DNA from 2 places in the Solitalea lacus genome. Region 1 is predicted to be linked to the other one. Evidence: riboswitches for the same ligand, from Rfam matches in the RefSeq annotation. Region 1 holds a riboswitch; the other holds the start of a gene.
The links. Region 1 has a riboswitch for thiamine pyrophosphate ahead of thiS (sulfur carrier protein ThiS). Riboswitches for the same ligand answer to the same signal wherever they lie in the genome.
Positions count from the first base shown of each region.

Region 2: another riboswitch for thiamine pyrophosphate. It lies ahead of L2B55_RS08690 (CHRD domain-containing protein); the one in region 1 lies ahead of thiS (sulfur carrier protein ThiS).

Region 1 covers NZ_CP091740.1:3,550,890-3,559,149, reverse strand. Annotated here, with positions in the region: gene L2B55_RS15285 (endonuclease/exonuclease/phosphatase family protein) at 1-387, shown strand, start outside; gene L2B55_RS15280 (endonuclease/exonuclease/phosphatase family protein) at 488-1,333, shown strand; gene L2B55_RS19000 (DUF6875 domain-containing protein) at 1,528-1,647, shown strand; gene L2B55_RS15275 (SDR family oxidoreductase) at 1,790-2,698, shown strand; gene L2B55_RS15270 (redoxin domain-containing protein) at 2,761-3,225, shown strand; gene floA (flotillin-like protein FloA) at 3,425-4,402, shown strand; TPP riboswitch at 4,669-4,766, shown strand; gene thiS (sulfur carrier protein ThiS) at 4,848-5,054, shown strand; gene thiC (phosphomethylpyrimidine synthase ThiC) at 5,108-6,937, shown strand; gene L2B55_RS15250 (beta/alpha barrel domain-containing protein) at 6,991-7,569, shown strand; gene L2B55_RS15245 (hydroxymethylpyrimidine/phosphomethylpyrimidine kinase) at 7,536-8,260, shown strand, end outside.
Region 2 covers NZ_CP091740.1:2,039,206-2,047,465, forward strand. Annotated here, with positions in the region: gene L2B55_RS08670 (hypothetical protein) at 1-978, opposite strand, end outside; gene L2B55_RS08675 (DUF6520 family protein) at 1,039-1,245, opposite strand; gene L2B55_RS08680 (MauE/DoxX family redox-associated membrane protein) at 1,314-1,784, opposite strand; gene L2B55_RS08685 (RteC domain-containing protein) at 2,190-3,032, shown strand; TPP riboswitch at 3,322-3,419, shown strand; gene L2B55_RS08690 (CHRD domain-containing protein) at 3,629-4,123, shown strand; gene L2B55_RS08695 (hypothetical protein) at 4,499-4,657, shown strand; gene L2B55_RS08700 (hypothetical protein) at 4,695-4,895, shown strand; gene L2B55_RS08705 (DUF4134 domain-containing protein) at 5,140-5,478, shown strand; gene L2B55_RS08710 (DUF4133 domain-containing protein) at 5,631-5,948, shown strand; gene L2B55_RS08715 (TraG family conjugative transposon ATPase) at 5,970-8,260, shown strand, end outside.

The DNA of each region.
Region 1 (8,260 bases):
CCGCGTGCTTTAGCAGTTATTACGGTAGCGTTAAAAGATGGAAGGAAAGTAAAGTTTGCCGCAACCCATCTCGATCTTAAACCTGAAAACAGAATGCTGCAGGTTCAGAAAATTGCTGAATTGTTTAAAAATGAGAAACAGCCGGTAATTTTATGCGGCGATTTTAATGCCGTGCCAGGTTCAGAACCCATTAATTATACCGATCAGTTCTTTAAACGCAGCTGCATGCAAAATTGTGCACCTACCATCCCAGTGATTAATCCTGATCGGGAGATCGACTTTATTATGTATACGCCTTCTATAATTAAGGTGTTATCGCATCAGGTGATCTCTGAAACCTATGCATCTGATCATTTACCGGTAGTGGCCGAATTAAAGTTAAAATGATTTTAGATTTTGGATTTTAGATTTTGGATTGAGACAACTTATATGTTATAATCCGAAATCTACAATCCGAAAAATATATAGAAAACCCAACTACATTACAATGAAATTAAACCGTTTCTTTTTCACGTTGGTACTGGTACTGGCGTGTTGTACAAGGCTGGCTTACGCACAAGCCTTAAAAGTTAGTACCTATAACCTTCGGTTCGATAATCCGGGTGATGCCGGTAATTTATGGGTTGACAGGGCTCCGATTGTTGCCGCTCTCATCCGTTTTCACGACTTTGATGTTTTTGGAACCCAGGAAGCTTTAAAGCACCAATTGGATGATATCACCAATACAATGCCGCAATACGAACGTTATGGTATTGGCCGTGATGATGGTAAGGATAAAGGTGAGCATTCGGCAATTTTCTTTAAGAAAGATAAGTTCAGGTTATTAAATAAAGGCGATTTCTGGCTTTCTCAAACTCCCGATAAGCCTTCATTGGGCTGGGATGCTACCTGCTGCAACCGTATTTGCTCATGGGTTTATTTACAGGATATAAAGACAAAACGGAAATTTTATTTCTTTAACGCTCATTATGATCATCAGGGTGTTGTGGCTCGTAACGAAGGCAGTAAATTGATATTAGCCAAAATCAAAGCAATTGCCGGAAATGAACCGGTTGTTTTAACCGGCGATTTTAATGCTACACCCGACAGCGAATGTTATAAGAATATCGCCAATTCAGGTGTGCTGAAAGATACCTTTAAAGAAGTTAACTATCCCTATGTTAACAATGGCTCATTCAATGGGTTCGGGAAGCAGGTAGATAAAAATGAGGTCATTGATCATATTTTCGTATCCAAGGCCATTAAAGTACTTAAATGGGGCGTGCTTACTGATACCTACCATGGTAAATTCCCCTCTGATCATTTTCCGGTAATGGCTGAGTTAAGCTTTTAATAAAAGAGATGTATAAGCTTGTTTTTAAGCATTCCCAGGAAGTGTGTCCCTTTGTGAAGCCAGCCATTGAAAATATTCATTTTTTATCACATGCCATCCAGAAGTAAACGGTCGTAGTGTAGAAAATTTGGAACAATTGTTATTATCCTACTATTGATTTTTTAAAAAATGGCTTCTTTTCTGTTGGAGACAGAATGAAGAAAACATTACTGGCTGTATTCAATAATATTCCGGATGATGAGTCGTGTATTTTAGATGTGGTTCACAGCAATATTAAAGACAAGTATGTAGAAAACGGTTTGATGATTGGATAGTTTCATCTGGGAAAATTCAGACAAGAAATGTCTTCCATCGAGATTTACTTTAATGAGAATGAGTTGAAAGCTAGTTTGTTAAAAAAAACTAATGGTAATTTTGAGTTTTTCGTCCCATCTTGCACTGAATAACTCACTATTTATGTCAAAAAAAGTACTGATTACAGGCAGCAACGGATTGTTAGGGCAAAAGCTTCTGGATAAATTAAGAAATAATCCTGAATATTTGGTGATAGCGACAGCCAAAGGGGCCGACCGATATCGTGAAACAGGATATGTCTATGAGAGCTTAGATATAACTAATCAAGTTGAAGTAGAATCAGTCATGTTAAAGCATCGTCCTGATCATTTGATTCACACAGCAGCAATGACCAATGTTGATGCTTGTGAAGCGGAACGTGAACTTTGTAAAAAATTGAATGTTGATGCTGTTCAATATTTTATTGATGCCTGCAAGCAAACCAACTCTCACTTTATTCATCTTTCAACTGATTTTATTTTTGACGGGGCGAACGGGCCTTATGATGAAGAAGCATCTCCTAATCCATTAAGTTATTACGGACAAACCAAGCTGGAGTCGGAAGAGTTATTAAAAGATAGCGAAATCGATTACGCTATTTTACGAACCATTATCGTGTTTGGTGTAGTAAAAGATATGAGCCGCAGCAATATTGTATTGTGGGCCAAAGCTGCTTTAGAAAAGGGACAGAATATAAATGTGGTGAATGATCAATATCGAAATCCTACTTTAGCCGAGGATTTGGCAGATGCCTGTATTCTGGCTATGGAAAAAAGAGTGAAGGGGATTTTTAATGCCTCAGGTAAGGATTTTATGAGCATTTTGGAAATTGTTGAACGAATTGCTGATTTCTGGAAATTAGATAAATCATTGATCAACCCTATCTCTGCAGATACTTTAAATCAACCGGCGAAACGTCCGGTAAAAACAGGTTTTGTTTTAGATAAATCGATAAAAGAATTAGGATATAGCCCTCGTTCGTTTGAAGAAGGTTTGATGATTGTTGATGAGCAGTTGTCTTTGATTAAATAATTTTTGTTAGATTATCGATGTTTTAATAGATTGCTCTACATTTAAATAAAACCAATATAGTTATGGCATTAAAAGTTGGAGATCAGGCTCCCGATTTTAAATTGTTTAGTTCGGATAACACAGTAGTATCGCTTAATGATTTTAAGGGTAAAAAAGTGATACTTCATTTCTTTCCATTGGCATTTACAAGCATTTGTACCGAGCAACTTTGTACTATGCGTGATAAATTCGGGTATTATAAAAAATTGAATGCTCAAGTACTTGGTATTTCAGTAGATACTCCATTTACTTTGGCAAAGTTTAAAGAAGATAATAATTATCAATTTCCCCTGCTTTCTGATTTTAATAAGGAAGTTTCCAATGCATATGATGCGCAATATGAAACCTTTGTATTAGGTTTAAAAGGAGTTGCCAAACGTGCAGCCTTTGTTATTGATGAGCAAGGAACTATTAAATATGCAGAAGTGTTAGAGAACGCAGGTGAACTACCGGATTTTACAGCAATTGATGCTATTGTAAACTCTTAATTCAATTTTTAGCATAATATTAACTACTTAGGAGAGTTGCTGCGAAAAGTAGCAGCTCTTTTTGTTTATAAATACTACTTTACTAAATGACTAAATATGATTTAATAACTATTGGCTAAAAGTTATATTTTGAATTTATTTTTTTTTCATCTTTATGCGGTAGAAACATTCTATCGTTTATTAACTATACTGAGCCAAAATGGAACCATTTACTATTGTACTATCTGTTGTAGGGGCTGTAATAGCACTTTTTGTTTTTCTTTATCTTTTTCCGGTAAACCTATGGTTTACTGCCTGGCTGTCAGGAGCACCTATAAGTTTAATTACCTTGGTGCTGATGCGCTTGCGAAAAGTTCCGCCTGCACTGGTAGTAAATGCTATGATCACTTCGACCAAAGCCGGATTAAAGATCACAAGCAATGATATTGAAACACACTACCTTGCCGGAGGGCATGTGAATAATGTAATTAAAGCATTGATTTCAGCTGATAAAGCAAACATTCCGTTGGATTTTAAACTGGCTACGGCCATAGACCTTGCTGGACGCGATGTATTTGATGCCGTGCAATTATCGGTTAATCCCCGCGTAATCAATACGCCACCGGTTGCTGCGGTAGCAAAAGATGGTATTCAGTTAGTTGCTAAAGCCCGTGTTACAGTTCGTGCTAACATTAACCAATTAGTAGGTGGTGCCGGTGAGGAAACTATTTTAGCCCGTGTTGGTGAAGGAATTGTAACCACTATCGGTTCGGCTTCTAGTCACAAGGAAGTATTGGAAAATCCTGATCGAATTTCAAAAGTAGTATTGGGAAAAGGCCTGGATTCAGGAACGGCTTTCGAAATTCTTTCTATTGATATTGCCGACATTGATATTGGTGAAAACATCGGCGCTAAATTACAAGCAGACCAGGCCGAAGCCGATTTAAAAGTGGCAAACGCCCGTGCCGAAGAGCGCCGCGCTATGGCTGTTGCTTTAGAGCAAGAAATGCGTGCAAAAGCACAAGACGCGCGTGCAAGGGTAATTGAAGCTGAAGCGGAAGTTCCTAAAGCAATGGCTGATGCCTTTAAAGCGGGTAATATGGGTATTATGGATTATTACCGCATGCAAAATATGAAAGCCGATACAGAAATGCGTGAATCCATTTCAAAACCTAAAGGCGGGGAAACCAAGAAATAAGGTAGTTCTTACTATTTAAGGATATAGAAAAGGTTTCGGTTAATCCATCGAAACCTTTTCTTTTGAGAGAAATCAACTCTCTAGGTAATAATGAAGTTTATATGGCAAGTTTACCTTCTCTCCCTACGTTATAAATGTTGGTTTAAGTGGATCTTTAGTTAACCTCTGTTCTCGCGCGTCTGTGACGTGTTCGAAAGAATACGAATGGATGATCCATTCTTCCTGTTGCTTGTTTAAGAAGAAACCGTATATTCGCAACGTACTATGGTAAACTTTAGGGGTGTCTGTAACCAGCCAGACTGAGATAATACCCTTTGAACCTGATGCAGTTCATACTGACGTAGGGAAAAGTTTACGGCGGAACCTTATGGTTTGGCCTTTTCATGATTTTGCTCGCCTTAATTGGTTTTAGCACTTCCTGAAGTTTACCCCAAAACTTATTTACATGGAAGTGTTTGTAAACAAAACGCCTTATCAGTTTTCGGAACAAGAACTTAAACTAAGCTTTTTACTTTCAGTACTTAACCTGCTTGAAAAGCGTGGAATTGCTGTTGCCCTCAACAATCGTGTGATTCCTCGAAGTAGCTGGAGTACCACTCTCGTTCCTGAATCAGCTCATATAACCATAGTAACAGCCAGTCAGGGTGGTTAAAATATTCCCATAATCTTAAGCATTTGATTTAAATCCCTATTTCATATTATAAAATGAAAAACAACAGCCAACAACCGCAAAATCATGTAATTAGCCGTGAGCCGTTTCCTGCGTCGGAAAAAATTTATGTAAAAGGTTCAAATCATGATATAGAAGTGGCCATGCGTAAGATCAGTTTAAATGATACGCAGCCTTTTGATAAAACAAAGCCTCCGGTTAAGAATGCCCCGGTGGTAGTGTATGATACCTCTGGTCCGTATACAGATTCTCAACAAGAGATTGATGTAAGAAAGGGATTGCCTCAACTGCGTCGCAATTGGATTAGAAAGCGCAACGACGTGGAGCAATTAGCACAGCTTAGTTCAGAATACGGACAAAAGCAGTTGAATAATCCTAAACTCGAAGATATTCGCTTTCCAAATTTAGGGTTGCCGTTGAAAGCAAAACCAGGAAAAAATGTAAGCCAAATGCATTATGCCAAACAAGGCATTATCACGGCTGAGATGGAATATGTTGCCATTCGTGAAAATCAACTTTTAGAAACAGCGTATAAACAACATCCTGGAGAATCCTTTGGTGCCAGAACGCCTCGCGGGCCTATCACCCCTGAGTTTGTACGTGAGGAAATTGCGGCAGGCCGGGCCATAATTCCTGCTAACATCAACCATCCTGAAATTGAACCGATGATTATCGGTCGCAACTTTCTGGTTAAAATCAATGCCAATATTGGAAATTCAGCAGTTACCTCTTCTATTGAAGAAGAAGTAGAAAAATCAGTGTGGGCCTGTCGTTGGGGTGCTGATACTATTATGGATTTAAGTACTGGGGCTAACATTCATGAAACGCGTGAATGGGTGCTACGCAATTCACCAGTTCCTATTGGAACTGTTCCAATTTACCAGGCCTTAGAAAAAGTAAACGGAAAAGTGGAAGACTTAAGTTGGGAAATCTTCCGTGATACATTGATAGAGCAAGCAGAACAGGGAGTGGATTATTTTACCATTCATGCAGGAGTGCGTTTACAATTCGTACCGCTTACGGCTAATCGGGTTACAGGAATTGTTTCTCGTGGCGGTTCTATCATGGCAGGTTGGTGTTTGGCTCATCATAAGGAAAACTTCCTCTATACTCATTTTGAAGAAATTTGTGAGATTATGAAGGCTTATGATGTTTCTTTCTCCTTAGGTGATGGATTACGTCCAGGTTCGATTTATGACGCCAATGATGAAGCGCAATTTGCTGAATTAAAAACTTTGGGTGAGCTAACCAAAATAGCCTGGAAACATGATGTTCAGGTAATGATTGAGGGCCCTGGGCATGTGCCTATGCAAATGATTAAAGAAAATATGGATTTGCAATTGCAGCACTGCTACGAAGCTCCTTTTTATACTTTAGGTCCACTTACAACTGATATAGCTCCAGGATACGATCATATAACATCTGCCATTGGGGCGGCACAAATCGGTTGGTATGGCTGTGCGATGTTATGTTATGTAACACCTAAAGAGCATTTGGGTTTACCGAATAAAGAAGATGTGCGTACAGGTGTAATTACCTATAAAATTGCGGCCCATGCGGCTGATTTGGCTAAAGGGCATCCGGGAGCACAATTACGCGATGACGCCTTGAGTAAAGCTCGTTTTGAATTCCGCTGGAATGATCAGTTTAATTTGTCTTTGGATCCTGAAACTGCTCGAAGTTATCACGATGAAACATTGCCTGCTGAAGGTGCTAAAACGGCTCACTTTTGTTCTATGTGTGGACCTAAGTTTTGTTCAATGAAAATTTCGCAAGAGATCAAAGACAATAATGCCGAAACTTTGGAGGAAATGAGCAATAAGGCAAAAGAGTTTGCAGAAAGCGGTTTTAATATTTACAGCTAGGTTGCTTTTAAATTGTTAGGTAGATGCCCCCCCTTAAGATTAGAGTTATATCAATGGAAGTTCCCTCTGAAAATGAAGTCAGTTTATTGCTGGCTATGCAAGAAGTGTATCCTTTTTTGATTCATTTCAGAAAGCCAATGTTGACGACTGATGAATTAGGGAATGTATTGGAGCAATGGCCGGATATGCTGCGAAAGCAGGTGTTTGTGCATGCTGCAGATTGGCATCCGTCATTTGAAGGACTTGCTGGATGGCATTTACCTAAAAATGCTCGATTAAACCTAACAATAGAGCAATTCGGGTTTTATAAACAAACATGCTGTGAGCATAATCTGAAAACGTCATCAGGAGCGCATTCGCTGCTCGAACTACAGCAGCTTAGTCAATTCGATTGGGTTTTGTGCAGTCCGGTCTTTGACAGTATTTCCAAAGTGGGGCATCATGCTGAAGAGAACTGGATTGTAGATCAACATGACCTGGAATCGGCTGTAGCTCTGGGTGGAGTAACACCTGCCCATTTTAACGAAATAATAAACCGGAGATTTCAGCATGCGGCCCTTTTAGGCTACATATGGAATTTTCATAATCCTTTGCAACGATGGAAAAATTGTGTGACCGCCCTTATGTGCTAACTATTGCCGGTTTTGATCCTACTGGAGGAGCCGGGCTGGTTGCAGACTGCAAAACATTTGAGCAGCTAGGAGTAATGGGACTTTCGGTTTGTACTGCTGTAACCGTGCAAACCGAAGAGCAAGTCTTCAATGTAGATTGGTTAAGCCCGCAATCAATAATCAATCAGCTTAACCCCCTTTTAAGCAGATACCCTGTGGAATATGTTAAGGTAGGTATCATCCAAAATTGGGAAGTTTTAAGCGAAATAGTAGAGGTAGCAAAGAAAATCAGACCCAATCTGAAGTTTATTGTTGATCCGGTTTTGGGTCCCTCAATGGGAACCCCTTTTCATAATGTAGTGGGCCTCGAAAGTTCATTGATGCATCTGGCATTGTTAACTCCTAACGTTCCTGAGATGCAAGAAATGACGGTTAATGAAAATGCAATTGAAGCTGCAGTGTTGTGGTCGGCAAAATGCCCTGTACTTTTAAAGGGAGGGCATTCTTCGACAACTCCGGGAACCGACTTACTCATCGTAAACGGACAGATAACAGAACTAAACCCCTTAGGGCCAATGGGCAGTCCTAAACATGGTACAGGATGCTGTTTATCAGCGGCTATCACAGCTCAACTTGCCAATGGGCAATCATTGGAAAACGCCTGCTTAGAGGCAAAAAAATATGTGTATCGGTTAATTCATTCAAATCAAAC
Region 2 (8,260 bases), 1.5 Mb from region 1:
AAAAGAGATCAATTTTTGGCCTTTATGACTAGGAATGTAAAAACTACCACGATAGTTGCCGTTTTCTAAATTATAGACATCAATTACCGCATTATTGTTAAATGATGAATCTGTTTCATTATCAGCTTTAAGCATTGAATTGACAAATAATTTACCAGCATATATAGTGACAGATCCGTTTACATAAATGGGAGGAGCACTTAGGTTATAAACAGTCGACTGGCCGTCGGTAGATGAGGTTGCCTTTATTGGGGATGAAATGCAAGTGTCAATAGTCTTGAATTTGTTGACCAAGGTAAGGTTCGTATCAAGGCTAAGAATCGCATTTTTATAAAAGTGCGTATAATATACTTGATTCGTTTGTTTATCAAAGGTCAACCTACCATCCGTGGCAAATCCGCCATCAGGATGTAGAGGTAATTCCTCTGAATTTTCTTTTAGTTGTCGACCTGTTGGGAAATGAATTTTTCGAAAAACCTGTGTCCCTTTTGTGCTTCCTTCCGATCTTATGATCATAGTAGAGGGCGATATGATAACTCCCTTAGTGAAATGATATGGTAGGTTATAGTATTGGATTCGTCCGGTGCTTAAATCATACTTAATGATGCAAGGAACATTCCCTCCAAGGGTATATAGATCGTCGTTTAGTATCGTGCAGGTAAAAGCCGGAGCAAGATTTTCAGGAGCATCAAATCCAATAGTCAAAGGTTCTTTTTCTTTTAACAATAAGTCTGCTGTTATAATTTTTTGTGGTTGCCGCGATCTGAAATAAAGCCTCCCTTTATACTCTCCAATCAATTGATTGTATAATAGGTTATTTTCTAATTCACTTTCGACCTTTAAATCTAAATCCAGTATGTTTCTGGTAAAATCATTTTTTTGGTTTTGGGGCTTTCCATATAAAAGGTATAAAGTAAATACCAATCCTATTGCAATACTGCTAATAATCAGGATACTTATTGTTTGCTTCTTTTTCATTGTCTGAAGATGATTAACTATGAAATAAATGAAGCCAGGTTTCCCTGGCTTCAACATTGGTTACTTTTGCGGTGCCAGTTCCCTGAAGAAGGTTACCTGTCCTTGCGGAGTGTTAATATAACAACAGGCTATATCACCACCTTGACACTCTGTAGGTTGAACATTGCCTTTGCATTTCTCCAGCAAAACGTTGCCACTAGTGGCAAATGCAGAACCGATGCCTAAAACAATAGCTGCTACAGCTAAACTAACTTTTAACTTTCTCATAATAGAGGATGCTTTATTAACTCAAAAAGCAACAAAAACTCTAGATGAAAATAGATGCTTACTCTGTTTCACAGGTTTTCAGCTTTCCCCTGATTGGCCAATATTTTTGAATTTGCATTATTCAGATTGGAGGTTGATGAGCTTAAATAGATGCCAAGGATAGATAGGATAATAAAGATGCTGTTGAAAAAAATGTGCTGATTCCAGGATAATTCAGCTAGAATGCCACCACAGGAACAGGGAACATAATAGCTGAAGTTGATAGTGATGATGAGATAAGAAGTGAAGAGTATCATTAGAAATAAAGAACCATAAAGTCCGTAAATCCTGAATTTTCTATTCAGTAATACGATTACCAATAGGACTTCAGAAATAATAATAAACCCAGCCACCAATTGTGGGAAGTCACTTAGCAAGGGAGATTTTCCCAGCTCATTCTTAAATTCCTCAAAGGTTAAGAGTTTACTAAGAGCTGCATAGGAGAAAAGGGAAATTATTAAGGCGGTAATGATTCCAGTTGACCATTCTATCTTTTTCATATCAGACCGTTTTGATCAAATAAAATTAGTCTGATATATAAAATTTCTAGTTATAGATCTGTCAATATAGACGTTGACAATAATCAATAAATGAACATCTTAGAAAATATACTATTTATAGTTTTTGGGAATGATAATTAAGAAATTGTTTTTATAAATTATTAATAATTAACCATTTATAAATTGAGTTAATTGTTGGCTAGTCTGACTGATTCTTTATATAAAAATGGGAGGGACTTTAATGCAATAGTTTCATTCATATGGTTTTTAGTAAATTAAAAAAAACTTTTATTCAACTATGTGTACTAGCCTTATTAATTGGAACTTATTTAAAAGAGCACAGTTGAAGTAAAAAGCATAATAAACCTATGATTGATTCATTTATCATCTAAATCCTACATGCTTATGAACCATTTTAAAACAAATCTTTACGTCCGTATGAATGAACGCTTGCAATTATGTGCTATTGAATCGGAAAACATATTGCAAAGAGCTGAAAAGTCGTTTTACATTGCCGAATCAGCCTTACAAGAGCTCAAAGACTTTTTGTTTAATTATCGTTTTAAAACCACGTCGGAAGAAATTGAATTCTTTAAGGAAATCAAGCCATTATTTCTGAGGGAGTTGATCTATTTTATAGAGGTATTTCATCTTGAAGCTTCCAAACCATTTGGAGGTAAAGAGGGGCAAAGGAACTACTATCTGCAGGAGTTAGACCGATTAAGGCTTTTTTTTGACCGGAACAATTTCTTATACACCTATTACCGAACAAACAAAAGCCATATGGACGAACTGTTTTATTTAAGAAACAAGAGCTGTATTCCCATGCTTCCGGAATATTTATTGGATATGGATCCCAATTTTTCAACCATATACAGTTCCAAACTGGCCAAACTACAAGCGTTTGAGCAATTAAAGGAATATGTTAATCAATCATTAATGGCGCTGGATGAAATTGAACTTCAACCGGTCAAGTCCAAAGAAGTTTCCTCCACATGGACGGACTCCAAAGCATCGCTGATCGAGCTGGCCTATGCACTTCAGTCTAGCGGCTGCGTAAATTTCGGGAAAGCAGATGTTAAGCATATTATTACTAATCTTGAACGAATGTTCAATATACAATTAGGAAACTTCTATCGAGTTTATCAGGGAATGCGTATTCGCAAAAAGAATCGAACGGTATTTTTAGATGTGCTTAAAGAACGTTTGGAAAAAAGAATGGATGATGCCGATATGAGCTTTTATTAAAAAGCAAGAATAGTTAAAAATGAAAATGCCCCAAGGGCATGTCATTGGTAAATGTGGAGGCTGTCTTAAAAGGACAGCCTTTTTGGGTGCAGGCAATTAACTGCAAGTGCCAGTAATTATTTTGCCTAGTATCAAGATTTTTTAAAAAAAATATGCCAGCCTTAAGTATGAAATTTCTTATACACTCTGTGTAATTTCTTCTCGAACCTGGAATTAATTGACTAATTAAATGACGAAAAAGCCTTATCAGACTAAAAAAGTTAATGGCATGAAGTTTTCACTATATATTATGTTACTCGAGGGGTGCTTCTTTTTTTGGAGGCTGAGATCATACCCTTATACTTGAACTGGGTAATACTGGCGTAGGAAAGGAGTAATAGATGAAGCCTCTATTTATACGAGGCTTTTTCTTTTGAGTGTGCACGGCATGGGCAATAGCTTTAGGGTGCCAGTCCCGAACGTACTTGTTGAAATTTATGAACAAAATCGGGATATTCTAAACCGGTTATTTTTGTTATATGCTTTATGTTATTGATAATCAAGTGTTTGATGGCAAGGTGTTTGTGAATACTCTTTGAGGACCAAACATTTTCAAAATGCTAAGCAATAGAATGATTCCTATTAAAATGCTAGTCCTTCTAGGAATGGCGCTAGCATTTACATTACCCTTAACAACCTCTTGTAGTGAGGACGATTCAAACCCGATTATTAATACCAGTATGTTCGATGTTAGTGGGGTTCTTAATGCTCAATCTGAAGTTCCGCCTGTTATCAGTGTTGCTACTGGGTCGCTATCAGGTACATATGATGGCGATATAAACTTGCTTACTTATTCCATTACTTGGAGTAATTTAACAGGTGCTGCCTCAGCAATGCACTTTCATGGACCGGCAGCCCCTGGTGTTAGTGCTTCTCCAACGTTAACTATTCAAGGTTTTCCTGCTGCTGCTGCAGGAAGTTATTCTTCTCAAGCTACGCTAACTGAAGATCAGGAACGACAATTATTGGATGGAAATTGGTATTTAAACATTCATACACCAACTAATCCTAACGGGGAAATAAGAGGTCAGGTTCAAACGAATCTTAAATAAAAGTTAAAAGGGCTGCCTAAAATGGCAGTCCTTCATTTTACCAGCAATGCTGACTTTTAATATCCCCCGAGCTCTACTCATTGACACTTCTATTGCTATTTTAAATCATTTTAAGTTAAGCGTTTTTACCATCCAAATTATTTCCGGTAATCCTGATTTGTTAGGTAACATCACCATGGTTTAAATCTCCATAAAAATGGCTGAAAAATATATTCAGAGCTGATTATGAAAATACCAACTGCCTTTTTCTCAAATTCCCTCTTAATCAATAACTAATTTTCTTTTTAAATAATAGTTGTTAGCTAACTCCAAAGTGTCATAAATGCCCTTTGTATTCAACCATCTTTACTTATGTAGTCGGGACACAACCGAGACATGAAACTAAAAGTAAAAGATATGTTTAACGGAATTACTTGGGACGAATTTATAACTGGTTTGGGCCTTTTGGCAATCCTTTATTACATCATTGTAACCATCGTTTATTACCGCACTGATATCAAGAACAACATAAAGAGAAGAATGAAAAGTACCTAGACTAAATGGATGTGCAGGAGCGCAAAAGTTTTCAAGGTTGGATGAATTAGAAGAAGTGATAAGTGAGAGAGGAGAGAGCATCCTGGAAATGGCAGGCAAAAATGCTAGCGAAGCAGAGCTGATTGCTCAGTTAAAAGCGAAGCTGGTGAGCCATGAGGGGTTACATCTGCCTGCCTGCCAGGTTGTTATCATCAATTTTCTTAACAGAGAGTCCAGGAATTATGCGGAATGGTGCTGAGTGAAGAGGATTTAGAGTGCGGGGGATGCATCAGTCCGCTGAAAATTGCTTCTGGGAAAAGACAACACTAATATGTGTGGGTGGAGCGTGTAATGTGTTAAAAGTGTTGTTAAGTGTGTTTGGATGGGTTTAATTAGTGGAGAGAGCATGACAAACACCACGGAAGTCCTTCAAAGACCTTCCCGCAACCAGCGGGAAGGCCGGCCGAAGGAGCTTAGTCTTTGACTTTTTTAAAAATAGTTAGATGAAAACAGTAAGAAATGGATTTAAAAAGTTTTCGGGTAGAAAACTATCGGCCTTTGCAACTTGTGTGGCCCTGGCACTGATTAGCTTACACACCTATGGACAAAATGGGAATGCCGGAATTGAAGAGGCCAACCAGCAAGTGCGAAGTTATTTTGATTCGGGAACCAACCTGATGTATGCAATAGGTGCCATCCTTGGTTTGATAGGCGCTGTAAAGGTCTATCAGAAATGGAATGCCGGCGATCCCGATACGGGCAAGGTGGCGGCAGCCTGGTTTGGCAGCTGTGTGTTCCTTGTAGTGGTCACCACAGTAATCAAATCTTTCTTTGGCATTTAGAGGATCTATGCTGAGGTTGTTTCTGGAAAAGCTATAGCTACCTGATCTATAAATAATCTGAAATTATCGCATTACTTAGACAAAAGGTGCAACATGTTGTGCCTTTACTTGTCCGGAAAAGCGATTGAACAGTACTTGAAGAACATCTACAAATGAATAACAGTATCTATCAAATCAATAAAGGCATTAATAAAAGTGTTGAATTTAAGGGACTAAGAGCGCAATACATTTGGTATCTGGGTGCAGGCCTGGTGTTGCTCTTAATCCTGTTTGTCATTCTTTATATCATTGGTGTTAATTCATTTGTCTGTATTGGGATAGTCATGCTTCTAGGTACGCTATTGATTTTCAATGTATACTCATTAAGCAATAAGTACGGAGAACATGGAATGATGAAAGCGCTAGCCAAGCGTAGTTTGCCTAAAGTGATAAAGGTGCAATCCCGAATTTTTCTAAAAAGAACAAATTAACAGCAAGGTAAATAGGTGGGTATGGAAAAGCAGATGAGTGATATTTTACCGATAATGGATGTGGAACATGATTGTATCGTTTCAAGGCAAGGAGACATTACTGTGGTGTATCAGGCAGAATTGCCTGAATTGTTTACCCTGTCAGATAAAGAATATGAGGCCTTTCACCAGACATGGATCAGAGCACTAAAAGTGCTGCCCAAATTCTCTGTATTCCATAAGCAAGACTGGTTCATTGAAAGTCGTTATGCTGCAGATTTTGAAAAAAGGGAATCAAGCTTTCTGACCCATAGCAGCGAACGTTTTTTTAACGAGCGGCCTTACCTCAAGCACATATGCTATTTGCTGCTTACCAAGAAGCCCGAGGGCAGAAAGCTGAGTTCATCGCTTTTTTCCAACCTGTTGCGGCGATCCTTTGTTCCGCCACAAACCATAAATCAGCAATTTTTACATGACTTTCTGGATACAGCTAGTCAATTTGCGAGGATTCTTGAAGACAGCGGTTTTGTAAAATTAACCCGCCAAAAGGAGAAAGACCTTGTGGGGGCATCAAAAACGATGGGATTGATTGAACGTTATTACTCACTTTCTGAGCATACAACTCCTCCGCTGCTTAAAGACATTAGCTTTGATCGGGAATTAAAAATCGGCAATCAATATTGCCAGCTGTTTACCCTTGCAGAACCGACTGAATTACCAGCTCTGTGTGGAGCGCGAATCAATTATGATCGTTATTCTACCGACAGAACGAAGTTCAGTGTGGGTTTTACTGCTTCACTAGGGCAACTGCTTTCCTGTAATCATATATATAATCAGTATATTTTTATTGAGGACAGCGTCCAGACACTGAAGAAATTTGAAAACAAGCGGCTGCGATTGCAGTCATTGTCCGCCTATTCACGAGAAAATGCGATCGCACGAGATGCGACCAATGAGTTTTTGAATGAGGCTATCCGTTATCAGCGATTACCTGTTAAAGCGCATTTTAATGTACTGGTCTGGACGGATCAGCAATCAATGCTGAAGGAACTGAAAAATAAAGTCATTTCAGCCCTGGCAGAAATGGAGGCCACTGCAAAGTTAGAAACTGCAGGTGCTCCGCAAATCTTCTGGGCAGGTATTCCCGGCAATGCAGCTGATTTTCCAATGAACGATACGTTTGATACGTTTTGTGAACAAGCGAGTTGTTTCCTGAATTTGGAGACCAGTTACCGCTCCTCTTTAAGCCCATTCGGAATTCGTTTAGGGGACCGGCTTTCTGGTTATCCGCTACATGTGGATATCAGTGATGAACCCATCAAGCGGGGATACTGTACCAATCGTAATAAATTCATATTGGGGCCTAGTGGCAGTGGTAAATCTTTTTTTACCAATCACATGGTTAGATCCTATTACGAACAGGGAACACACGTAGTACTGGTAGATGTGGGACATAGCTACAAAGGGCTGTGCGATATGGTTGGAGGCTATTATTTCACTTACGATGAAAAGCATCCGATCTGTTTTAATCCTTTTTACATCGGCGAGGGTGATCTGTTGGATACCGAAAAAAGGGAAAGCATTAAAACCCTGCTACTGGCATTATGGAAAAAGGATGACGAAACATTTAATCGTAGCGAATACGTGGCGCTATCTAATGCACTTAGGCTCTATTATGAAAAGCTTGCATCGGATTCTTCTATATTTCCCGGCTTTAATAGTTTTTACAAGTACCTGCGGGATGAGTTTACGTTGGTTCTTGCTAATGACAATGTGAAGGAAAAAGATTTTGATATCAATAACTTCCTGTATGTGCTCAGACCTTATTATAAAGGTGGAGAGTTTGACTACCTGCTCAACGCTACAGAGAATCTTGATCTCCTCAAGGAGCGATTTATTGTATTTGAATTGGATAACATCAAAGACCATCCTATTCTTTTCCCCGTGGTTACCATCATCATCATGGAGGTCTTTATCAGTAAGATGCGTAAGCTAAAGGGCATCCGTAAAATGATTTTGATAGAAGAAGCCTGGAAGGCCATTGCCAAGGAAGGTATGGCTGAGTATATCAAATACGTCTTTAAAACCGTTCGCAAGTTCTTTGGCGAAGCGATAGTGGTTACCCAGGAAATTGAGGATGTAATCACCAGCCCCATAGTAAAGCAGGCTATCATCAATAATGCCGATTGTAAGATTCTTTTGGATCAGTCCAAGTACCAAAACAAGTTCGATCAGATACAAGAGCTCCTGGGACTAACCGAAAAGGAAAAAGCCTTGGTGTTATCGGTCAATAGAGCAAACGACCCTGACCGAAAATATAAAGAAGTTTTTAT